DNA from 4 places in the Streptomyces mauvecolor genome. Region 1 is predicted to be linked to each of the others. Evidence: riboswitches for the same ligand, from Rfam matches in the RefSeq annotation. Region 1 holds a riboswitch; each other region holds the start of a gene.
What was found. A riboswitch is a leader RNA that binds a small molecule or an ion and turns the genes downstream of it on or off. The one in region 1 is predicted to bind cyclic di-AMP.
Positions count from the first base shown of each region.

Region 2: linked by a shared signal. The riboswitch ahead of ABD346_RS11485 (transglycosylase SLT domain-containing protein) and the one ahead of ABD346_RS33170 (M23 family metallopeptidase) in region 1 are both predicted to bind cyclic di-AMP.
Region 3: linked by a shared signal. The riboswitch ahead of ABD346_RS02935 (M23 family metallopeptidase) and the one ahead of ABD346_RS33170 (M23 family metallopeptidase) in region 1 are both predicted to bind cyclic di-AMP.
Region 4: linked by a shared signal. The riboswitch ahead of ABD346_RS19185 (transglycosylase family protein) and the one ahead of ABD346_RS33170 (M23 family metallopeptidase) in region 1 are both predicted to bind cyclic di-AMP.

Region 1 covers NZ_BAAASQ010000034.1:32,928-38,725, reverse strand. The annotation lists gene ABD346_RS33185 (bifunctional acetate--CoA ligase family protein/GNAT family N-acetyltransferase) at 1-842, opposite strand, end outside; gene ABD346_RS33180 (HPr family phosphocarrier protein) at 995-1,276, shown strand; gene ABD346_RS33175 (GntR family transcriptional regulator) at 1,463-2,140, opposite strand; gene ABD346_RS33170 (M23 family metallopeptidase) at 2,359-3,126, opposite strand; cyclic di-AMP (ydaO/yuaA leader) riboswitch at 3,140-3,299, opposite strand; gene ABD346_RS33165 (M16 family metallopeptidase) at 3,535-4,899, opposite strand; gene ABD346_RS33160 (M16 family metallopeptidase) at 4,917-5,798, opposite strand, start outside.
Region 2 covers NZ_BAAASQ010000008.1:759,390-765,187, reverse strand. The annotation lists gene ABD346_RS11500 (nucleoside deaminase) at 1-215, opposite strand, end outside; gene ABD346_RS11495 (dihydrofolate reductase family protein) at 253-828, opposite strand; gene ABD346_RS11490 (anti-sigma factor antagonist) at 924-1,355, opposite strand; gene ABD346_RS11485 (transglycosylase SLT domain-containing protein) at 1,677-2,447, opposite strand; cyclic di-AMP (ydaO/yuaA leader) riboswitch at 2,450-2,633, opposite strand; gene ABD346_RS11480 (carbohydrate kinase family protein) at 3,071-3,985, shown strand; gene ABD346_RS11475 (RraA family protein) at 4,095-4,718, shown strand; gene ABD346_RS11470 (cysteine--tRNA ligase) at 4,807-5,517, opposite strand; gene ABD346_RS11465 (phosphatase PAP2 family protein) at 5,623-5,798, opposite strand, start outside.
Region 3 covers NZ_BAAASQ010000002.1:473,841-479,638, reverse strand. The annotation lists gene ABD346_RS02945 (PrsW family intramembrane metalloprotease) at 1-1,016, shown strand, start outside; gene ABD346_RS02940 (aldo/keto reductase) at 1,008-1,952, opposite strand; gene ABD346_RS02935 (M23 family metallopeptidase) at 2,383-3,453, opposite strand; cyclic di-AMP (ydaO/yuaA leader) riboswitch at 3,465-3,636, opposite strand; gene ABD346_RS02930 (PP2C family protein-serine/threonine phosphatase) at 3,890-5,074, opposite strand; gene ABD346_RS02925 (MerR family transcriptional regulator) at 5,377-5,798, opposite strand, start outside.
Region 4 covers NZ_BAAASQ010000013.1:3,882-9,679, forward strand. The annotation lists gene ABD346_RS19175 (FtsB family cell division protein) at 1-205, opposite strand, end outside; gene eno (phosphopyruvate hydratase) at 305-1,591, opposite strand; gene ABD346_RS19185 (transglycosylase family protein) at 1,861-2,568, opposite strand; cyclic di-AMP (ydaO/yuaA leader) riboswitch at 2,572-2,740, opposite strand; gene ABD346_RS19190 (transglycosylase family protein) at 2,998-3,945, opposite strand; gene ABD346_RS19195 (cytochrome P450 family protein) at 4,144-5,403, opposite strand; gene ABD346_RS19200 (globin domain-containing protein) at 5,443-5,798, shown strand, end outside.

The DNA.
Region 1 (5,798 bases):
GGCACCGCGACGATCGCCAGGTCGACCGGTTCGCCGATCGCGGCGACGGAGGGAAAGGCGGGGACGCCGTCGAGCTCGCGCTGCTCCGGGCCGAGCGCCTTGTTCACGGCGTACGTCCGTCCGGTGAATCCGGCGTCCAGGAGGTTGCGCAGGACCGTGCGGCCGACGCCGCCGGGGGCGCGGCCGGTGCCGACGACCGCGACCGAGCCGGGCGCGAGCAGGCGCTGCACCGATCTCGCCTCGGCGCGGTGCTCGCGGGCGCGCTGCACGGCGAGCGACTCGGCGGTGGGCTCCAGGTCGAGCGTGAGGTGGACCGAGCCGTCTTCGAAGGACCGCTTCTGCTGGTAGCCGGCGTCCGTGAACACCTTGATCATCTTGCTGTTGGCGGGCAGCACCTCGGCCGCGAACCGCCGGATGCCCCGCTCGCGGGCGACCGCCGCGATGTGTTCGAGCAGCGTGGAGGCCACACCCCGGCCCTGGTGCGCGTCCTGGACGAGGAAGGCGACCTCGGCCTCGTCGGCGGGGGCGGGGGCCGGGCGGCCCTGGGCATTGATGCGGTCGTAGCGGACGGTCGCGATGAACTCGCCGCCGACGGTCGCGGCCAGGCCGACCCGGTCGACGTAGTCGTGATGGGTGAAGCGGTGGACGTCCTTGGCGGAGAGCCGGGGGTAGGGCGCGAAGAAGCGGTAGTACTTCGACTCGTCGGAGACCAGCTCGTAGAAGGAGACGAGCCGCTCGGCGTCCTCGGTGGTGATGGGCCTGATGCGCGCGGTGCCGCCGTCGCGGAGCACCACGTCGGCCTCCCAGTGGGCCGGGTACGCGGGGTCGGACGCCGTCGTCATACCGAAAGCGTACGGGTCGCGGGGCCGTACGGGGCGGGGCAAGGTGGCAAGGGCCGATCGGCATCACACTGGGGCCTAAGGTCGGTACGAGCACCGCGCACCACATGAGAGACTGGTCTAGACAACCGTCAGAGATTTCGAAGGGCAACACCATGGCTGAGCGCCGCGTCAACGTCGGCTGGGCCGAGGGCCTGCACGCCCGCCCCGCGTCCATCTTCGTCCGTGCCGCCACGGCTGCCGGAGTCCCCATGACGATCGCCAAGGCCGACGGCAACCCGGTCAACGCCGCGTCCATGCTCGCGGTGCTCGGCCTGGGTGCGCAGGGCGGCGAGGAGATCGTGCTGGCCTCCGACGCCGAGGGCGCGGACGTCGCTCTCGACCGGCTGGCCAAGCTGGTCGCCGAGGGTCTCGAGGAACTCCCCGAGACCGTCTGACCCGGTCGGCGCGGCACCGCGTCACACCGAAGGACCGCTGATCCCGCATTCGGGCCCGGCGGTCCTTTTCTTTTTCCCTCGGCTCGGGGCATCGGGTTCTCGCGGGCATTCGGTGCGCGGAAAAACCAATTCCGGACAGCACAATGCGGCGGCCCTTTTGGCCTTTCTTTGTATACGGCCACGCTGTTAAGTGCGGGCGCTCGCGGTGTTTACGGCATGTTGCGAAGTTCTCACGGGTGCGGGCCCGCGCAGCCGATGGGCGGAAAATGATCGCTCGGCGTGCAGGGCGGTGAGCGAGCGGGCGCGTTCGGCATCCCCGCGGGCCACCGCGTCGGTGATCGCGCCGAGTTCGGCCCAGGCCTCGGCCGGGCGGGCCGGCGCCTCGACCGCGTACATCCAGGCGACCTTGTGCCTCAACTGCGTGAGCAGCGCGATCAGTCCGGGGCTCGCCGAGGCCTGGGCGAGCGTCTCGTGGAACCAGCCGCCGAGCGAGCGCAGATCCTCGCCCTGGCCGCGCCTGGCCCGGTCCTGCCCCAGCCTCACCAGGCCGCGCAGCACCTTGAGATGGGCCTCGCTGCGGCGCCCGGCGGCGCGGGCCGCGGCCAACGGCTCAAGGAGCAGCCGCAGTTCGAGCAGGTCGGCCGCCTCCAGGTCGGTGGGCTCGGCCACGCAGGCGCCGGCGTGCCTGCGGGTGGTGACGAAGCCCTCCGACTCCAGGGTGCGCAGGGCCTCGCGCACAGGAACGCGCGAGACTCCGTAACGGCGTGCGAGGACTTCCTCGGTGAGCCGGCTGCCCCGCTCGAAGGCACCCGAGACGATGTCGTCGCGGATTGCCGTGCATACCGAATGCGCCGGAATGCGCATGGCCGAACCTCCGCCTCAATCCTCGCGAAACGCGATCGCGCAACGCCTGTTCGGCGACTCTATGGCAGGCCTTGTTAATTCCCGGTGACGGGCCGGAACCAATGGATATCTTCTGGCCAATACGAATGGCCCCCGGCATGCTGTCGGGGGCCTTCGGTATGCGCGGGGGCGCTTCGGACGTCCTGGACGTCTCGTACGCCTTGGGTGTCTCGGGTGTCTCAGACGCCGACGCCGTGCGAGCGCAGGTAGGCGATGGGGTCGATGTCCGAGCCGTAGTCCGGGCCGGTGCGGGCCTCGAAGTGGAGGTGCGGGCCGGTGGTGTTGCCGGTGTTGCCCGACAGGGCGATCTGCTGGCCCGGCTCGACGGACTGGCCGACGGAGACCTGGATCACCGAGAGGTGGCCGTACTGGGTGTACGTGCCGTCGTTCATCTTGATCACGACGTTGTTGCCGTACGCGCCGCCCCAGCCCGCCTCGACGACGGTGCCCAGACCCACGGCGTGCACCGAAGTGCCGCTCGCCGCATGGAAGTCGATGCCGGTGTGGCTGCCGGAGGACCACAGCGATCCGCCGGTCTTGTAGCCGGTGGACACATAACTGTCGGATATGGGGGCCACGAAGGTGTTGAGGCGCTTGCGCTCGGCCTCGCGCGCGGCGCGCTCCTTGGCCTCGCGTGCCTCCTTGGCCCGCTGCTCGGCCTTCGCCTTGGCGGCGGCCTCGGCCTCGGCCTGCGCCTTGGCCTTCGCGGCGGCCTGCTTCTGCGCGTCGGCCTGGGCACCCACCTGGTCGGCGATGCTGTCGCCGATGACGATGGCCTGGGTGAGGCCGGTGTCGACCGTGGTGGTGCTGGGGGCCGCCATGGCCGGGGAGGCGAGGGTGCCTACGACTCCGGCGGTGGCGAGGGTGGCGATGCCCGCGATGTTCGCGCTGCGGCGCGTCATACGGCTGGGCGCGCGATGCTTCCCGGTGGCACGGGTGAACGCCATGGAGTGGCGGTGTCCTTTCCTTCCATCTCGCCTACCGGGTTAGCTGACGGGTTCGGAGCAGGAAGGTCTCCTACGGGCTCCTCCGCGGGCGGAGGCGTCCGATTCACCCCAGGGACTGAGTGGGTCCCCGGCTCCCCAGGCTCGCGCCTTCGGGGACTCGGCGATCACTGTCCGGTGCCGCGGCTGCGACGGGTGGTGACGGACAGCGGGACCGACGCTAGACGGCTGATCTTTCAATCACCAAACAGACACCGGTTTTTGTAGCGCACGCCACATGACAGACAGGCAACCTCTCCTACAAAACGGACATTGGGCCGACATGGGGAGGACCCCGGTGGCACATCCGCCACCGGGGTCCCGTAACCCTCCGTCGTCCGTCTGCCTCGGCCGGCCCGGACGGTGCCTCAATCAGCCTGCTACGACGGTCACTTCACCGATTCCGAGGGCCCTGACGGGCTCCTCGATCTGTGCCGCGTCGCCCACGAGGACCGTGACGAGCCGGTCGGCCGGGAAGGCGTTGACGACGGCCGCCGTCGCCTCCACGGTGCCGGTCTCGGCGAGCAGCGCGTACAGCTGCGCCTGGTAGTCGTCGGGGAGGTGCTGCTCGACCTGGTCGGCCAGCGTCCCCGCGACGGCCGCCGCGGTCTCGTACTTGAGCGGCGCGACGCCCACCAGGTTCTGCACGGCCGTCTCGCGCTCGGCGTCCGTCAGACCCTCGGCGGCCAGCGTGCGCAGCACCTTCCACAGGTCGTCGAGGGCCGGGCCGGTGTTCGGGGTGTCGACCGAGCCGCTGATGGCGAGCATGGCCGCGCCGCCGTCCGGCCCCGAGCGCAGCACCTGGCCGAACGCGCGGACCCCGTAGGTGTAGCCCTTCTCCTCGCGCAGCACGCGGTCCAGGCGCGAGGTGAGGGTGCCGCCCAGGCAGTACGTGCCGAGCACCTGGGCCGGCCAGACCCGGTCGTGCCGGTCGGCGCCGATGCGGCCGATGAGCAGCTGGGTCTGGACGGCGCCGGGGCGGTCCACGATGACGACCCTGCCGGTGTCGTCGGCGGTGATCGGCGGCATGGGGCGCGGCTCGGCCGTGTTGCCCGTCCAGTCGCCCAGGGTGTCCGCGAGGATCGCGTCGAGGTCGGTGCCCGCCAGGTCGCCGACGATGACGGTGACGGTCGTCGCGGGGCGCACGTACGCCTCGTAGAAGGCGCGCACCGCGGCCGCGTCGATGGCGGCGACGGTCTCCTCGGTGCCCTGGCGGGGCCGCGACATGCGCGCGGAGGCCGGGAACAGCTCCTTGGAGAGCTGCTTGGCGGCCCGCCGGGACGGGTTGGCCAGCTCGTGCGGGATCTCGTCCAGCCGGTTGCGTACGAGCCGCTCGACCTCGGAGTCGGCGAACGCGGGGGCCCGCAGCGCCTCGGCGAGCAGCGAGAGCGCCTTGGGCAGCCGGGAGACGGGCACTTCGAGGGAGACCCGGACGCCGGGGTGGTCGGCGTGCGCGTCGATGGTGGCGCCGCACCGCTCCAGCTCGGCGGCGAACTCCTCGGCGGAGTGCTTGTCGGTGCCCTCGGTCAGGGCGCGCGCCATGATCGTGGCGACGCCGTCGAGGCCCTCGGGCTCAGCGTCCAGCGGGGCCGCGAGGAAGATCTCCACGGCGACGACCTGCTGGCCCGGGCGGTGGCAGCGCAGCACGGTCAGGCCGTTGGCGAGCGTGCCGCGCTCGGGGGCCGGGAAGGCCCACGGCGTGGCGGTGCCGGCGGCCGGCTGCGGGTGGAACTCCATGGTCACGACAGCGTCCGTCACTGGCCCGCCTCTTCCTCTTCGTTGCCTGCCTCGGGTGCCGCGGTGGGCTCGTACACCAGGACGGCCCGGTTGTCGGGGCGCAGGGTCGCGGCGGCGACCGCCTTGACCTCTTCCGCGGTGATGTCCAGAACGCGGTCGACGGCGGTCAGGGCGAGCTGCGGGTCGCCGAACAGCACGGCGTACCGGCACAGTTCGTCGGCGCGGCCGGCCACGGTGCCGAGCCGGTCGAGCCACTCGCGCTCCAACTGGGCCTGGGCGCGCTCCATCTCCTCCTCGGTCGGGCCCTCCTCGGCGAACCGGGCGAGCTCCTCGTCGACCGCGGCCTCGATGTCGGGAACCTCGACGCCGGCCGACGTCTTGACGTCCAGCCAGCCGAGCGAGGGGGCGCCGGCGAGCCTCAGCAGGCCGAACCCGGCCGCGACGGCGGTCTGGTCGCGGCGGACCAGGCGGTTGTGCAGCCGGGAGGACTCGCCGCCGCCGAGGACGGTCAGCGCCAGGTCGGCGGCGTCCGACTCGCGGGTGCCGTCGTGGGGCAGCCGGTAGGCGGCCATCAGGGCGCGCGCCGGGACGTCCTCCTCGACGACCTCGCGCAGCTGCCCGCCCATGGTGTCGGGCAGCGCGCCGTCGCGCGGCGGCTGCTTGCCGTCGTGGGTGGGGATGGAGCCGAAGTACTTCTCGACCCAGGCCAGCGTCTGCTCGGGGTCGATGTCGCCGACCACCGCGAGCACCGCGTTGTTGGGCGCGTAGTACGTACGGAAGAAGTTCCGGGCGTCTTCGAGCGTCGCCGCGTCCAGGTCGGCCATGGAGCCGATCGGCGTGTGGTGGTAGGGGTGGCCCTCCGGGTAGGCGAGGGCGGTCAGCTTCTCGAAGGCGGTGCC
Region 2 (5,798 bases), on a different contig from region 1:
CGGTACGAACGCTGTCTTCCCGCATTGCGGAATGCCGCCGTCTCGGCATGCAGCGAGGGATCACCGTCCTGCACCCGCCGATTGCGTCCGCGGCCCAGTACTTCCCCGTCCGCGCCATAGAGCGCCGCGCCGATCGGGATGCCGCCCTCCGCGACGCCCGCCCGGGCCTCCTCGACGGCTGTCGCGAGCCACTGCCTGGCCAGTTGCCGTTCCATGGTTCCCCTTCCACCGTCCTTCGGGTGCGGGCGTCGGTTACTCGGCTGTCCTGACCCGCTCGTGGTGCAGGAGGACGACGCCGTTGCCGAACGTGCGGGTCTCGACGAGGCGCAGCTTGTGCGTGTCGGAGTACGAGGTCGGGAAGAGGCGCTTGCCCGTTCCGAGCAGGACCGGGTGGACGTACAGGCGGTACGCGTCGATGAGGTCGTACTGCCGGAACGTGGCGGCGAGATTCGCCCCGCCGATCACGAGGTCCCCGCCCGGCCACGCCTTGAGCGCCTCGATCTCCGCCGGGACGACCTCGTGTTTGACCGTGGTGTTCCAGTCGGCCTTCTGAAGCGTCCGGGAGTACACGATCTTCGGCATCTCCCGCCAGATACCGGCGAATTCGACCTCCGGCGGGGAGGCGGAGGGGTCACTGTCGGCGGTGGGCCAGTACTCGGCCATGAGCTCATGGGTCACGCGCCCGCTGATGAAGGCGCCCATGGGCCTGAGCTGTTCGTTGACGTACCGGTGCAGCTCGTCGTCGACCATGTGCCAGTCGATCTCGCCCTCGGGCCCCGCGAAAAAGCCGTCGAGGGAGACCGACATGGGAAGGATGATCTTTCTCATCGCAGTCACCCCCGCGACGATACGCCCGCCCTCACCGACATTCCCGTCAAGGGCGCCGGCTCTTCTTCGGGTGTGTCAGAGCCCTGAGCCCGGCGTTAGTTGTCTCCGGCCTTCGGTGCGCCCAGGGCGGCCCGGGCCGCTTCCTCGATCGTGGTCGTCGGGCTGAAGAGCGGGTCGAGGCCGCCCGCCGTCAGGATCCGCCGATGCCACGGCCGTACGCACACCACGCCGAGGTGGCCGTCGCGCGCCCGGATTCTCCGGTACGCCCGGCACAGCAAGGTGAGGGCGGCGCAGTCGAAGAAGTCGACGGGCCGCAGGTCCACGATCACTCGGGCGCCGGTCGGCTGCGTGGCGGCGTCCAGATGCAGCTGTACGCCGGGCGCGGTGGCCAGGTCGACGGTGCCCTGGACCTCGACCACCGTGAACCCCTGCATCAGGTACGTACGCGCGTTGCAGCAGCGGTCCGGCAGCAGCCCCGGCGGGAGCGGAACAGGCGCCGAGACGGATGGCCGAGCGGTGGTTCCCATGGCAACTCCCGGTCCAGAACTGACCCCCGCGGGTGCAGAGGTACTCGGTTGTCGGGCAGTCACCGTGGTCCCGGGGTGACGCACTACCACCCTAGGAATAGAGCCGCATGCAGAAACGTGCAGCCTTCGAATTGTTCACCCTGGGGGGTGAACGAAATTTGCGCCGCTCCCCGTTTGAACCCTGAACACGGGGAGCAAAACCGGCCCGGCGCCCCCGTCTGCCGACTCGCGGGAACTGAAACCCCGCTGCCGAAGGACCAGTTGGGGCCGCCGCCTCGGGGCCGGGCGCCCTCCTCAAGCGCCCGGCCCCGAGGCCTGCCGTCAGTACGCCCCGAAGACGTTGTCGATCGAGCCGTACCTGTTGGCGGCGTAGTTGCACGCGGCGGTGATGTTGGCCACCGGGTCGTAGAGGTCCGTGGACGTGCCCGCCACGTGGAAGGCGTCGAAGGTGGGCTGGATCACCTGGAGCAGGCCCTTGGACGGGACTCCGTTGATGGCGTTGATGTCCCAGTTGTTGATGGCGAGGGGGTTGCCCGACGACTCGCGCATGATGTTGCGGTAGATGCCGTTGTAGCTTCCCGGGATGCCGTGCTGGGCCATGATGTCCAGCGACTGCTTGATCCAGCCGTCCAGGTTGTTGGCGTACTTCGGCGCACTGGCCGTGGTCGCCGTGGTCGCCGTGGTCGCCGTGGTCGCCGTGGTGAGGCTCGTCGTGCGGGCGGAGCGGTCGGCACGGTCGGCCGAGGCGGCCCGGGCGGGGGCGCCGACGGTGAGCTTGAGGCCGGGCTGGATCAGAGCAGGGTTGCCGCCGATGATGCTCTGGTTGTCCTGGTAGAGCTGCTTCCAGCCGCCGCTCACGTTGAGGGCGTCGGCGATCTTGGCGAGCGAGTCCCCGGCGACGACGGAGTAGCTGGTGGGGGCCGCCTTCACCGCCGTGACGGCGGCGGCGGAGTGGGCCGACGCAGGCGCGGCGGTGGCCGTGGTCGCACCGATCACCGGAATGGCGAGGACGGCGCCGCCCGTACCTGCGGCGGCAAGGCCACGGGAGAACGAGCTGGACTTGGGGCGGCGGTGCTTGCCCTTTGCAGGCATGGTGAATTCCTCTCCTTCGCCTGCGAGGTGAGCTGTCGGGTTCGGACGGGAGATGTCCGGTCGCGGCGCGCGCGACTTCACCCCAGCCGTTCCGGAATCCGGATCGGCGGCTTACCTGGGTCCCCCGCTCCTGCCAAACGTGTGTGGGAGGGTCCGGACGGCGGCAGGATTCGGCGTTCCATCCGGATTGCGGTGAACGTAGACGAATACGCCGAGTGGAAACAAGCCCAGAATTCAAAGGGCGCGATCCGGGATATAGATCCACTTAAATCCACACCCGGCGGCCACCCCGCCCGACGCCCTCAACTCGCTTTCGGACCAACCGAAATGCCCCTGCCGGACCCGGACGCCCACAACTCCGCACGTGACCCAATTCACTCGCTCTCCGTGCAACCAAACACCCCACTCGCAAAAGTGGCGAGCCTTACTCAATAGCCACCAATTCGGACATTGCAAAAGCTGGATCGATGGCACCTCAAAGTGTGCCATTTTGGACACTTGGGACCTCTCTTATGTCCGATGCCTCGCATACCGGAGACAACACACACGTCTCTTACGCCCGTGCCGGAGATCATGGTCACAGGCAGCCCCCACGGTGGGGCCGGCAGCAGAGGGGTGGAGCGGTGATCCGAGAGAGCGCGGAGTACGACGTCCTGGTGGTCGGCGGCACGGGGGTGGACACGGTCGTACGGGTCGATTCCCTGCCGGTCCCGCTCGCCGACTCGGTGCAGGTCGGGCCGATCGAGGAGTGGCCCGGGCACACCGGCGCGAACGTGGCTCTCGGGGCCCGGGCACTCGGCCTGGAGGTCGGCCTGATCGACTGCATCGGCGACGACTGGACCGGCTCCCGGGTCCGCGAGCTGCTGGCCCGGGGCGATGTCGACTTCGCCCCGCTAACCTCCCCTGCGGGCACCCGGCGCGCGGTGAACCTGGTGGACGCGCACGGCCGCCGGATGTCCTTCTACGACGCACGCGACCCGGCCGACCTGCGGATGCCCCGGGACTTCTACCTCCCCCGGCTGCGCCGGGCGCGCCACGTCCACCTCTCCATCATGAATTTCGCGCGCTTCCTCTTCGACGACATCGAGACCCTCGGAGTCCCGGTCTCGACCGATCTGCACGACTGGGACGGACTGGCCGACCACCACCGGGAGTTCGCGCTCCGGTCCGACCTCGTGTTCCTCAGCGCGGCGGGCGCGGGGGACAACACCCCCGCTCTGATGCGGGAGATCCTGCGCGAGGGCCGCGCGGACACGGTGGTCGCCACGGCCGGCGCCGAGGGCTCCTACCTCCTCACCCGGGACGGCAGCCCCACGCCGTACCACATCCCGGCGACCGCACCCCACGCCCCCGTCGTGGACGCCAACGGCGCGGGCGACGCGTACGTCAGCGGCTTCCTGTACGGCAGGCTCACCGGCCGGGACGTACGGGAATGCGGCCGCTTCGGCGCCCTCGCCGGCGCCCATGCCTGCACGGCCCCGGTCGCCACCGACCCCATCACCCGGAAAAGCCTGCTGGCGGCGGATCAGATCGCTTGAGATCATTCCGGCGTTCGGAGCCGCGCACCAGGAGTCGTCGCCATGTGATGCCAACTGGTGCGCTGAACAAGGCCTTATTACGCCCTATCAAGTCCCGTCAGGAAGAAACATGAACGACATCAGCGAATTCAAGAGCATTTCCCCGACCACACTCGCCGACGTCCTGGGACGCGAACAGGTCATGGATATCGGCATTCGCCCTCTGTGGTCGCCGATGCCGCGCGTTGCCGGACCCGCATTCACCGTTCGGTGTCCCCCTGGTGACAACCTCATGCTGCACGCGGCCATCCACCGCGCGGAGCCCGGTTCGGTCGTCGTCGTCGAATCGGGCGACCTGGACTACGCGCTCGCCGGCGGAAACGTCTGCGCCGTCGCCCAACGCCAGGGAATCGCGGCGTTCGTGGCCGACGGGGTCATTCGTGACCTCGCCGAGGTCCGCGAGTTGGGCTTTCCCGTGTTCGCCCGGGGCGTCATTCCCATCCCCGGAAGCAAGAAGGCCGTGGCCCCGCTCAACGAGCCGGTGCGCTGCGGCGGCGTGCGGGTGGACGCGGGCGACATCGTGGTGGCCGACGAGGAGGGCATCGTGGTCACTCCCCGCGGCCGCTGGGAGCAGGTGCTCCTGGACGCCGGGCGCAAGCTGGCCAAGGAGGCCGGCGAATCCCTCGACGCGTGGGAAGCGACGCACCGCGCCCGCATCGACAAGGCCCTGAGCGCGGGCGGCTTCGAGGGCTGAGCGGTATCGGCCCGACTGCCTTCACCTGGCGGCGCGCCTGCGTCATACATGGCCGAACGGAGGGACCGGCCTTCCAGCCGACTGGCCGTCAGCTACCGGGAGTTGACCCGCGGGCGACCCCCACCTCGCGGACGAGTTCGAGGCCCAGGATGCGGTCGAGGTAGGCCATGGTTTCGAACTTGGCCCCTTGCGGCACATCGTCGGCCGTCGCCAGATCGTGCAGGAGGCGCAGGACGGCCGCGGTGTCGAGGCGGTTGTCCAGGGCGGTCCGGGCGGTGCTCTTGAGGTCGGCGGGAATCGGCTTCGAGGGCTGCTCGGCCCAGTCCGCCACGGCACGCCGCCAGCGGGCCATGGCGCGGCCGGCCTCGCCGACCTGCTCGGCGGTGACCGAGACCGGCTCCTCGTAGGGGTGGCTGAGCAGCAGCAGGCGTACGGCGAGGAGGTCGAGGCCCTCGAACGGGGGCAGCTGAGCCGCGCCGACCTGCAGGCAGGCGCTGCCCGCGCCTTCGTACGTCCCGGTGGTGAGCTGGACGCCGGGCAGGCCGCCGAGTGCCTCCGCGATCTCCTCCGGATCGCCCTCGGCGTCGGCGGGCCGGATTCCGGCGGCAGCGGCGGCCGCTTTGTCGTGCGGACCGGTCCATCCGATGAGCACCGCTCTGCCGCGCATTTCGACGACGCGCGCCAGCACGTCCGCGATCAGCAGCACCCGCAGCCCGGTCCCGGCAGCACCGTCGGCGGGGGCGTGGGCGCAGATGCGCAGCGGGCCCGGTCCGGCGAGTTCTTCGACGATTCGCAGCACGTCGCCGAGCCTAGGGGTTCGGGCCCGGCCTGGACAGCGGTCCACGCCCGGGCGCGAGAGGAACGCCGCCTCAGGACACCGGGGGGCACGCCGGAGAACACCCGCTCACGCAAGCAGCGGCCTCAGCGCCCCGTTCCGCAGCCGCGTCACGAGCGGGGCAGCGAACCGGCGCGCGGACCAGGTCACCGCGAACGAGACCACCCCTCCGACCACCAGCGCGACCAGCACGTCATGCGGATAGTGCGCGCCCACGTACACCCGCGAGGCACCCATCAGGAGCG
Region 3 (5,798 bases), on a different contig from region 1:
CCGACCCCTCCTCTGCCGACCATCTGGGCGCCAGCGTCATAGCCCCGATAGTCGAGGAGAGCGCGAAGGCGGCGGCCGTCCTGCTGCTCTTCCTCTTCCGCAGACGCGACTTCAAGGGGATCGTCGACGGCGTGGTCTTCGCCGGTTTCACCGCGACCGGCTTCGCCTTCACCGAGAACATCCTCTACCTGGGCAACGCGTTCGGCGAGGACCAGGCAAGCCACAGCGCGGGCCTCGCCTCGACGACGGCGGCGACCTTCTTCGTACGGGTCGTCATGTCGCCGTTCGCGCACCCGCTGTTCACGGTGCTCACCGGCATCGGGTTCGGCGCGGCCGCGCTCGCCCCGCCCGGCAAGCGGCTGCGCCGCGTCGTGTTCCCGCTGGGCGGCCTGGTGTGCGCGATGGGCATGCACGCCCTGTGGAACAGCTCGACGCTGTTCGGGGTGTACGGCTTCTACATCGTGTACGGGGCGTTCATGGTGCCGGTGTTCGGGCTGCTCACCTGGCTCGCGATCTGGAGCCGGCAGCGCGAGCTGCGTACGGTCGCCGCCGAGCTGCCCGCCTACGCCGCGGCCGGCTGGCTCGGGCCCGCGGAACCGCTCGCGCTGTCCTCGATGGCGGCCCGCGCGGCGGCCCGCGACTTCGCGCACCGCACCTTCGGGGGGAAGCCGGCGGCGCGGGCGGTCGCCGAGTACGAGGCGTTCGCGACCGCGCTCGCCTTCCTGCGGCACCGCGCCTACCGCAGCGCGGGCGCGGTCGGCCCCGGTCCCGACTTCGCGGCCCGCGAGCAGGAGCTGCTCCACCATCTGTGGGAGCGCAAACCGGTCGCGGGCCCGGCGCTGCTGTACGCGGCGGGGGCCACGGGCCGGATCTGGCTGCCCCCGCAGCCGGGCCCGCCGCACCCCTACACCCAGCACGCGCAGTTCGCGCCGTATGTTCCCTACGTTCCGCAGGTTCCCTACGGGCAGCCGGGCCCGGCCGCGGGCCCCGCGCCGTACAACCCGTACCTACGCTGAGGCGGCCGTCAGCTCGGAGACCTGCGCGTCCGTCAGCTCCAGGTCGGCAACCGCGAGCAGCGCCGGGAGCTGCTCGACGGTACGGGCCGAGGCGATGGGCGCCGCGACGGTCGGCCGGGCGGCCAGCCAGGCCAGCGCCACCGTGGCGATCTCGGCGCCGGTCTCCTGGGCGACCTTGTCGAGCGCGGCGAGCACCTTGCGGCCCCGCTCGGTCCCCAGGTGCTCGCCCGCGCCCTCGGCCCGCCGGCTGTTCACCGACTGGCCCGGGCGGTACTTGCCGGTGAGGAAGCCCGAGGCGAGCGCGAAGTAGGGGACGGCGGCCAGGCCCGCGCGGGACGCGGTCTCCTGGAGGGCGCCCTCGTACGTGCCGCGCGAGACCAGGTTGTAGTGCGGCTGGAGCACCGCGTACTTGGCGAGGCCCTCGCGGTCGGCGAAGTCCAGGGACTCCTGGAGCCGCTCCGGGCTGATGTTGGAGGCGCCGAGCGCGCGGACCTTGCCGTCCCGCACCAGCTGGTCCAGGGCGGTGACGATCTCCTCGACGGGGACGGAGGGGTCGTCGAAGTGCGTGTAGTACAGGTCGATGAAGTCGGTGCCGAGGCGGCGCAGCGACTCCTCGACGGCGGCCTTGATGTTGGTCGGGGCCAGGCCCTTGTACCCGGGGTGCGCGCCCACCTTGGTGGCCACGACCACGTCGTCCCGGTTGCCGCGGGCGGCCAGCCACTTCCCGATGATCGTCTCGGACTCGCCACCGGAGTTTCCTTCGCCCCACGCGGAGTACAGGTCGGCGGTGTCGATGAAGTTGCCGCCGCCGTGGGTGTAGGCGTCCAGGACGGCGAAGGACTGGTCCTGGTCGGCCGTCCAGCCGAAGACGTTGCCGCCGAGGGAGAGGGGGAAGACGGAGAGGTCGGAGCTGCCGAGCGTACGGAGAGAGGTCATGGGTTGATCAACTCCCTTACGGGAGTGGGTATTCCGGACCACGCCCACCAGCACCCCCTGGGGCTCCGCCCCAGACCCCGGGATGCCCCACCCCGCCCCTCCCCGTGAAGATGCTTCTGGGGCTCCGCCCCAGACCCCGTTCGCGCCTGAAGGGCGCTCGTCCTCAAACGCCGGACAGGCCAGGAGTGGGCTGCTGTCCGAGATCGGCTGACAGGCTGAAGACGCTCGGCCTGCCAGCATCAACCCTGTTAGGGGCGGGGCTGTGACATGTGCGGCTCCGCCGCGATGGGGGTCCCCCCTGTTCGAGCGGAGCCGAGAACTTGGGGGAGCGATCAGCCACGTACGGCCCGCACCCGAACGCCATCCAGCCCCTCCGGCGTTTGAGGAGCGGGGGTGTGGGGGCAGCGCCCCCACCAGGGACCAGCCCGCCTCAGGGATTCAGCCCCTTCGACTGGAGCCAGGTCATCGGGTCGATGCCCGTGCCGGACGGGGTGTGGACCTCCAGGTGGAGGTGCGGGCCCGTCACGTTCCCGGTCGCGCCCACGCGGCCGATCACGTCACCCGTCGACACCTTCTGCCCCACACTCACCGCCAGCGACGACTGGTGGCAGTACCAGAGCTCACTGCCGTCATCCAGCGTGATCACCGTGCGGTAGCCGTACGCCCCGGCCCAGCCCGCCGACTTGATCGTCCCGGAGTGGATCGCCTTGAGCGGCGTGCCCGTGGGGGCGGCGAAGTCGAGGCCGGTGTGGTGGCCCGAGGACCACATCGAGCCGGCCTCGCCGAAGGTGGAGGTCAGCGTGTACGAGCCGACCGGCAGCGAGTAGCTCGCGGCCAGCTTGGCCAGCCGCTCCTCCTCCGCCTTCTTGGCCGCGGCCTCCTCGGCCGCCTTCTTCTCGGCGGCTGCCTTGGCGGCGGCCGCGTCCTGCTTGGCCTTGGCCTCGGCGGCCGCCTTCTCCGCCGCGGCCTTCTGCGCGGCCGCCTTGGCCTCGGCGATCGCACCGGCCTTCTGCTGCTCGGCCTGCTGGAGGATGCGCGCGCGCAGCGCCTCACCCGCGTCGGTGGCGCCCGCCTCGGCCTCGCCGGTGGACAGCCCCGTCATGGTCAGCGGCGAGGCGGCGATCTTCTGATCGGCCCTGGCGGCGGCGGTCTTCGGAGTGTCCGGGCTGTCGTGCGAGACCAGCTCGCCGACGCCGGGCAGCGACCCGAGGTCGGGCAGGTTCTCGGATATGGAGTCGGGCAGCGATATGGAGACCGGCGGCTTGGTCTGCGCGGTGGCCATGCCGCCCGCGCCGACCGCGGCGATGACGCCGACGCCCAGAACCGTGGAGCTGCGGGCGAGCCCGCCGCGCTGCTTGGCCACCCGGTGCCGGCCGCGTACCGGACGCACCGACTCCTCGGTCGGGTCCCACTCCTCCCAGCTCTCGGTCTCGCCGGGCACGTCCCCGTACAGCGAATGCGGAGGCAGGGGGGTGTCGAGGGCAGGCTCGTTGGACGCCACGAAGGCGTGCTCCTTTCCTTCCTTACCGCCTACCGGGTTAGCGGTGGGGGTCCCCCCTGGCCCTCAAGGCCTTGGGGGAGGGTTCGGAGCGGAAGGTCTCCTACGAGCGTCCCTGACGGACGTCCGATTCACCCCAAGTTGGTGGTTCCCCGGTTCCCTCGCGGGATTCGGCGCATGCGCACGGTGCCGCCTTTTCGGCGGCTGGGACGACCGCGCTGCGTTATCGAACGTTAATAGACAGCGGGGGCGGATTCCAAGCCGTTCCCACTGATCGTTAACGGTCCTGGCCAGGACTTAATACCCCATAGGCATGTCAAATCGGGCGAGTTGACGGCCCCTCAGGGCCCTTCCGCCTCACCCTCGCCACACCCAATTTCTGACGGTGTGTCAATTGTTATGCGGAGGGAGACCCTTCAGGCACACACCGTCACGCCCTCTACTTCACGATCTTGACCGTGCGGCGCCGCTGCGGCTGGCCCTCGGCCGGGCGGGCCACCGCGAGCAGTGCCATGTCGTCGTTGGAGCCGCCGCCCGTGTAGCGGCGCACGTCGTCGACGAGCGCGTCCAGGACCTCGTCCGGACCGGGGAAGATCGCGCCGCGCAGCCGGGTGCCGGGGTCGTAGAAGACACCGGAGCCGTCGCGCGCCTCGGACAGGCCGTCGGTGTAGAGCAGCAGCGTCGCCCCGGGCGGGAAGGGGCGCACGTCCGCCCGGTCCGGCCACACCCCGAGGTCCGCCATTCCGAGCGGCAGCGCGGGCTCGGACGGCACGAGCATGTCGAGCGAGCCGTCCGCCCCCAGCATGAACGGCTCGGGGTGCCCCCGGTTCACCAGGCGTACGGTGCCGTCGCCGCGCGGGATCTCGGCGAGCAGCGCGGTGGTGAACCCCTCGACCGCGTCGAGCCGGTCGCGCCGGGTGCCCTCGCGGGCCAGCGCCCGCTCCAGGCGCTGGGTGACCGCCTCCAGGGACGACTCCTGCTCGGCGGCCTCCCGGAACGCGCCGATCACCACGGCGACGGCCTCCACCGCCTGGAGCCCCTTGCCGCGTACGTCGCCGACGATGAGCCGGACCCCGTAGGGGGTGTCCTGCACGGCGAACAGGTCCCCGCCGATGAAGGCGTCCGCCTGCGCGGCCTCGTACCGCGCGGCGACATTGAGCCCGCCGATGCGGGCCGCCGGTGTGGGCAGCACGGCGCGCTGGGCGGTCTCCGCGATGACGCGCTGGGAGGCGAGCTGTTCGCCGCTGCGGCGCAGGATGCGGTTGATGACGAGGGCGAGGGCGCCCACCGTGAGCACGGTGAACAGCTCGCTGGACCCTTCGCCGAGGTTGGGCAGATCGTGTATGAACCAGAGCGCCACGACGGCGGCCACCGAGCCGAGGCCGATGAAGGCGGTGCCGCGGCCCGAGTAGAACGGGGCGGCGGCGACCGGCGCGCCCGCGAACAGCGCGGCGGCCGTCAGGTCGGGCGGGGTCGAGGCGTCGAAGACGAAGCCGACGACGACCAGCAGTACGGGTAGCGCCCGTACCAGGCGCCTGTCGCCCTCTGCTCGCTGCCGCACCCGTCCAGCCTGGCGCTTCCCGGCTCCTCCGGCGACTCGGCGCGCCCAACCGGGGCAGTCAATGGCGGCGGCAGCGGTGGGGCCCCGGGCGTCCCCGGGCGCAGCTCCCCCTGGTGTGGCGATGGTTGGCACCCTGATCGGGCACGCACGGCAGCTCGACCCAGCCGCCGCGATTCAGCCGGCAGCCGTGCGCGGGGCCCGCGGACCCGGCGGCCGGCACTCCCTTGACGGGGAGGGGCTCCCCCAGTTCCTCGCAGCCGCTCAGCAGGAACACACCCGCGGCGAGCAGCAACACGACAGGCACCTTCCGCCGTGTCCCCGCCCGTGTCCCGGTCCTCGTACGCTCACTCATGGCGCACGCGAGACTACTCCCCGCACGTGCTCCCGGTGTCCGGCCCGTCCGTGAGGTGCCGCTCGGCGTACACCGTCAGGCCGTCCCTCACGAAGGCCGCTGTGCCCTCGCCGTGCTGGTCGTAGTTGACGCCGAAGCGCGGGTCGTCGACGTACATCCGGCCGAGCCCGATGACGTACGACCTGCCGACGCCCGCCGTGGTGGACAGCCAGGCGACGTGGCGCCGCGCGATGTCCTGCGCCTCGGCGCCGTCGGCCGCGAGACCGGCCTTGTGCGCCCGCCCCCAGTCCCGGGCGATGTCCTCGTGCTCCTTCAGGAACCCCTTCTTCTGCTGCTCGGTGAGCGAGCGCCACCAGCGGTCGCCCTTCTCGTAGGCGTCCCGCCCCCAGCGCCGGCTCACCTCCTCCTCGTACTGGGTGTGCTCGAAGCCGTCGA
Region 4 (5,798 bases), on a different contig from region 1:
ACTGCCGCATCGGGTAGGCGAGCGCCACGATCAGCGAGCAGAGCACCAGGGCGAGCAGCGCCGCCCGGCCGGTGAGCCGGGAGCGGCGGGCCTGCCGTTTGGTCTGCGAACGGTAGACGCGGGCAGCGGTCTGCTCACCGAGCACCTTGAGCCGCGCCGCGGTGGAGAACCGGTCACGGCCCGCGGTCTTGGCGTTCTTGCCCATCGCTCTCCCGCCTCCCCTTACACACGTACGTCCCCGGACACGGTACGGGACCGCGGCCGGGGACGTACGTACGACTGGCTAGGCGTCAGCCTCGAAGCGTCAGCCCTTGAAGCGCGGGAAGGCGGAGCGGCCCGCGTAGACCGCGGCGTCGTCGAGGATCTCCTCGATGCGCAGCAGCTGGTTGTACTTGGCGACGCGGTCCGAGCGGGCCGGGGCGCCGGTCTTGATCTGGCCGCAGTTCACCGCGACGGCGAGGTCGGCGATGGTGACGTCCTCGGTCTCGCCGGAGCGGTGGGACATCATGCACTTGAAGCCGTTGCGCTGGGCCATCTCGACGGCGTCCAGGGTCTCGGTCAGCGAACCGATCTGGTTGACCTTGACGAGCAGGGCGTTGGCGGAGCCCTCCTCGATGCCGCGCGAGAGGCGCTCGGGGTTGGTGACGAACAGGTCGTCGCCGACGATCTGGACCTTGGAGCCGAGGCGCGAGGTGATGGTGTTCCAGCCGGCCCAGTCGTCCTCGAACAGCGGGTCCTCGATGGAGACCAGCGGGTACGCGGAGACGAGCTCCTCGTAGTACTCGGTCATCTCGGCGGCCGAGCGGGACTTGCCCTCGAACTCGTACTTGCCGTCCTTGTAGAACTCGGACGCGGCGACGTCGAGCGCGAGCGCGATGTCCTTGCCCGGGGCGTAGCCGGCTTCCTTGATGGCCTCGAGGATGAGGTCCAGGGCGGCGCGGTTGGACTCCAGGTTCGGCGCGAAGCCGCCCTCGTCGCCGAGGCCGGTGGACAGGCCCTTGCGCTTCAGGACGCCCTTGAGCGTGTGGTAGACCTCGGCACCCCAGCGAAGGGCCTCGGAGAAGGACTCCGCGCCGATCGGGGCGATCATGAACTCCTGGATGTCGACGTTGGAGTCGGCGTGCGACCCACCGTTGAGGATGTTCATCATCGGGACGGGCAGCAGGTGCGCGTTGGGGCCGCCCAGGTAGCGGAACAGCGGCAGGTCGCTGGCCTCGGAGGCGGCGTGCGCGACGGCGAGGGAGACGCCGAGGATGGCGTTGGCGCCGAGCGAGCCCTTGTTGTCCGTGGCGTCCAGGTCGAACATGGCCTGGTCGATCAGGCGCTGCTCGGTGGCGTCGTAGCCGACGAGCTCCGGGCCGATCTGCTCGATGACGGCGAGGACGGCCTTCTCGACACCCTTGCCGCCGTAGCGGTTGGGGTCGCCGTCGCGAAGCTCGATGGCCTCGAAGGCACCGGTGGAGGCGCCGGACGGAACTGCAGCACGGCCGGTGCTGCCGTCGTCGAGGCCGACCTCGACCTCGACCGTGGGGTTGCCTCGGGAGTCCAGGATTTCCCGGGCTACGACGACGTCGATGGACGGCACGAGCATCTCCTTCTGGGATGTGACGCTAGATGTGACGCAAGCAGTGCAAGGCCGTGCGGGGTCGCGTTCGCCTTGCGACAAGAGCCTAACCGGCTCTGGAGCTCCGGCCAGCCGAGTGCCCGCCTCCTGGGACGAAAAAGGGCCCAATGACCCTCAATCCCGGGCAAAGGGCCACAACGCTACTGCCGGGTAATAGCGGGGGACAACGAAAACCCCGGCCCGGCGCGTACGGGGGAATGCGCGCCGGGCCGGGGCGACCTGGGGGTGGGTCAGCTTCAGCTGAGGTGCAGCTTCTGGCCCGGGAAGATCAGGTTCGCGTCCTTGACGATGTCCTTGTTCAGCTCGAACAGCTTCTGCCAGCCGCCCTTGACGCCGTTGGCGGCGGCGATGGCGCCGAGGGTGTCGCCGGACTTGACGGTGTATTCGCCGTTGCCCTGCTTCACCGGCTCGGTGCGCTGCTCGTCGCGGCTGGCCGGCGCGGACTCGGTGCGCTCGGCCTTCTTCGGCTGCGACTTCTGCTGCGGCTGGGCCTGCTGCTTGGGCGCCGCGGGCTTCGAGGCCTTCGGCTTCGAGGACGAACCGGAGGTGTCCACGTCGGCCTTGCTGCCGCCGGCCGTCAGGTTGCCGGCGCTCGCGCAGCCCCAGGCACCCGGGCCCTGGATCGCGAGCAGCTTCTCGGCGGTGGCTATCTGCTGGCCCTTGGTGGCGAGGTCGGCGCGCGGGGCGTACTGGGTGCCGCCGGCGGCGGCCCAGGAGGACTGCGAGAACTGCAGGCCGCCGTAGTAGCCGTTGCCGGTGTTGATGGACCAGTTGCCGCCGGACTCGCACTGGGCGACGGCGTCCCAGGTCTGGACGGAAGCGGCGGAGGCGTTGCCCGCCGCCATCAGCGGGGCGGCCACGGCGGCGCCGGTGACACCGGCCAGCGTGGCGACACGGACGGCCTTGGACGGGCGACGGTGCTTGCCCTTGCCGGAAAGCAGCATGGAGGTTCTCCTCACCGACGCCTGCGAGGTGAGCTGTCGGGTTCGGGCGTGAGCTGCCCGGCCGAGCGTCGATGCGCCCGTCTTCACCCCAAGCCGTTGCGGCAGTCGCGTGAACTGCCGGGCCCGGCACTTACCTTGGGTCCCCCGCTCCTGCCTACGGCGCATAAGCGTCGACTGTTCCCGTCGGCCGACGGCAGGATTCGGCGTGCTCGGTCGACGGGGCTCGTGGTGACGAGCGAGTCCGACGAAAACACACGCCCCGCCAATGTTCAAAGACGCACATCGGGGAGAAATCCCCCCTGCTTGCCGATACGTAAGGGACGTTTCCGCAGGTGAGGGGCGGGGCGGACGGACCGGGCAGACGGGACACGCCAGTTGAGGCGAAGAGACCCATGTCTCACTTGCACGAACCGGACATAGGACCGCGAACTAACCCTGCTTCGGCGCCGACTTCGGGTTCGCCACGGCCGCTGCCACATCCTTCAGGTCCAGGCTCTGGCCAGGCAGGATGAGGTTGGGGTCGGTGCCGATCAGCTTCTCGTTGGCGTGGTACAGCGCGGGCCAGCCGCCCTGGACCTTGTTCGCCTCGGCGATGGCCGACAGGTTGTCGCCCGGGCGGACCGTGTAGTCGCCGTTCGCGGCAGGGGTGTTACCGGACTCACGTGAGGCATCGTCACCTCGCGAGGCATGCCGTCCGGAATCGCGGCTATCGGTTGAGTTGCCCGAATTGTTCGAACCACTCGTGCCGGCCGGCGCGCCCGGGTCGGCCTGACCGGTCGTCGGGGCGGACGGGGAGGTGCCGCCCGGCGTCGTGCCCGCACCCTCCTCCGGCGAGGGCGCCCCGCGGTGCTTGCCGGGGCTCGCCGGGGTGGAGGCGGACGGCGTCGGGGACTTGGCCGGGTCGCTCGGCTTCGTGGCACCCGGGGCCGGCGTGGCGGGCGTGGAGCCGCTCGGCGTCGAGGTGGCGTCGGGCGCCTTGGTCGCCGGGGCGGTGGGCGTCGCGGGGACCGGCGTGGGCGTCCCGGTCGACGTGTCGGGCGCACCCGGGTCGACGTCCGCCGAGCCGCCGCCCTTGGTGAGCCCGGCGCCGGTGCCGCAGTTCGCGAAGGCGCCCGGCCCCTTGGCCGCGAGCAGCTGCTCGGCGACGGCTATCTGCTGGGCGCGGCTGGCGAGGTCGGCGCGCTGGGCGTAGTCCGTGCCGCCGTACGCCTCCCAGGTGGCCTGCGAGAACTGGAGCCCGCCGTACAGGCCGTTGCCGAAGTCGGCGCTCCACATTCCGCCGGACTCGCAGGCGGCCACCTGGTTCCAGGTGTTCGCGTCCGCGGCGTTCGCGCCGGTCGCGGCGAGCAGGGGAAGGGCGATGGCCGATCCGGTCACTCCTGCCGCGACGACGAGAGCGGGTGCCTGGCGAGGTCGACGATGCCGTCCATTCCCGGAGCGCATGGATAAGGCCTTCCGTGTGACTGCTGAGCCGAATGAACGGTGAACGTAGCCGTACTCGAACGCTTGTCACAAGTCGATGCAGCGGGGATCACATAAAAGTCACAGTCTTGACGGTTCGTCAGATTCCGGTGTTCACGGTGCGGCCGTGAACTCGACCGGCAGGGTGCGCAGTCCGCGCATGATGAGCCCGCCACGCCAGCGCAAATCGTCAGGTTCCACCGCGAGCCGCAGGTCAGGGAGCCGCCGCAGCAGGGTGGCGAGCGCGGTCTGCCCTTCGAGCCGGGCGAGCGGCGCACCGAGGCAGTAGTGGATCCCGTGCCCGTACCCGAGGTGCTGGTTGTCCTTGCGGCCGAGGTCGAGCGTGTCCGGGTCGGAGAAGCGCGCGGGATCGCGGTCGGCGGCGGCGAGCACGACGAGCACGGGGTCGCCTGCCGCGATGTCCTGCCCGCCGAGCGTCAGCGGCTCGGTGGCGAACCGCCAGGTGGCCATCTCGACGGGCCCGTCGTAGCGGAGGAGTTCCTCGACACCGGTTTCGAGAAGACCGGTGTCCCCCGCCGCGAGGGCATCCTGAAGGCGCTCGCGCTGCCCGGGATTGCGGAGCAGCGCGTACATCCCGTTCCCGATCAGATTGACGGTGGTCTCGAATCCGGCGAAGAGCAGGATGAAGGCCATGGCGGCGGCCTCGTTCTCGGTGAGGTGCTCGCCGTGGTCGCTGGCCTCGATGAGCCGCGAGATGAGGTCGTCGCCGGGGTTCTCGCGCTTCTTGTGGATGAGCTCGGCGAGGTAGTTGCGCATCTTCTTGACGGAGCGGGCGACGCCGCCGCGGGGGCCGCCCCCGTGCCGGATCATCATGCCCGCCCAGTCGCGGAAGTCGTCCTGGTCCTCGCGGGGTACGCCGAGCAGATCGCAGATGGCATAAATGGGAAGCGGGAAGGCGAACTCGTGAATGAGGTCGGCCGACCCCGTGGCCTCGAAGGCGTCGATGAGCCGGTCGGTCAACTCCTGTACCCGGGGCGCGAATTGGGCGACGGTACGCGGAGTGAACGCCTTGGAGACGAGGCGGCGGAGCCGGGTGTGGTCCGGCGGGTCGATGTTGAGCAGATGCGTCATCAGCTCGGCCTTGCGCTCGCCCGGGATGCCGGTTTTGCCCTTGGCGTGGGCGGGCTCGTCGTGGTGTGCGGGGTTCTTGGACAGCCGCTGGTCGGCGAGGGCCTGCTTGGCGTCCCCGTACCGCGTGACCAGCCACGCCTCGACGCCGCTCGGCAGCCGGGTGCGGTGCACGGGGGCGTGCTCGCGCAGCCAGGCGTAGGCCGGGTACGGGTCGGTGGCGAACTCCCAGGTGAAGAGTTCGGGGGCGGGCGGGGCGGGCGGAATGGGGTTGTTGTCCTGCACCTCTCGACCGTATCCCGCCCTCTCCCCTACATTCACGCGGTGGATCAAGCGGATCAAGAGGTGCTGAGGGCCGGCTTCGCGGTGGTGGAGCGGCGGGCCGAGCATGCGGCCAAATATTTCTATTCCCACCTCTTCTGGCACAACCCGGGCCTGCGGGCCCTGTTCCCGTCCGGGCCGGAGGCCATGGAGCGCCAGCGCGACCGGCTGTTCGCCGCGATCACGGAGATCATGGACCGGCTCGGCGACCCGTCCCTCCCCGCCTATCTGCGCGCGCTGGGCCGCGACCACCGCAAGTTCCTGGCGGCTCCGGAGCACTACGCGGCGGTCGGCGCGAGCCTGCTCGCCGCGTTCGCCCGGGCGGCGGGCGGGGCGTGGACGGCGCAGGTGGAGAAGGC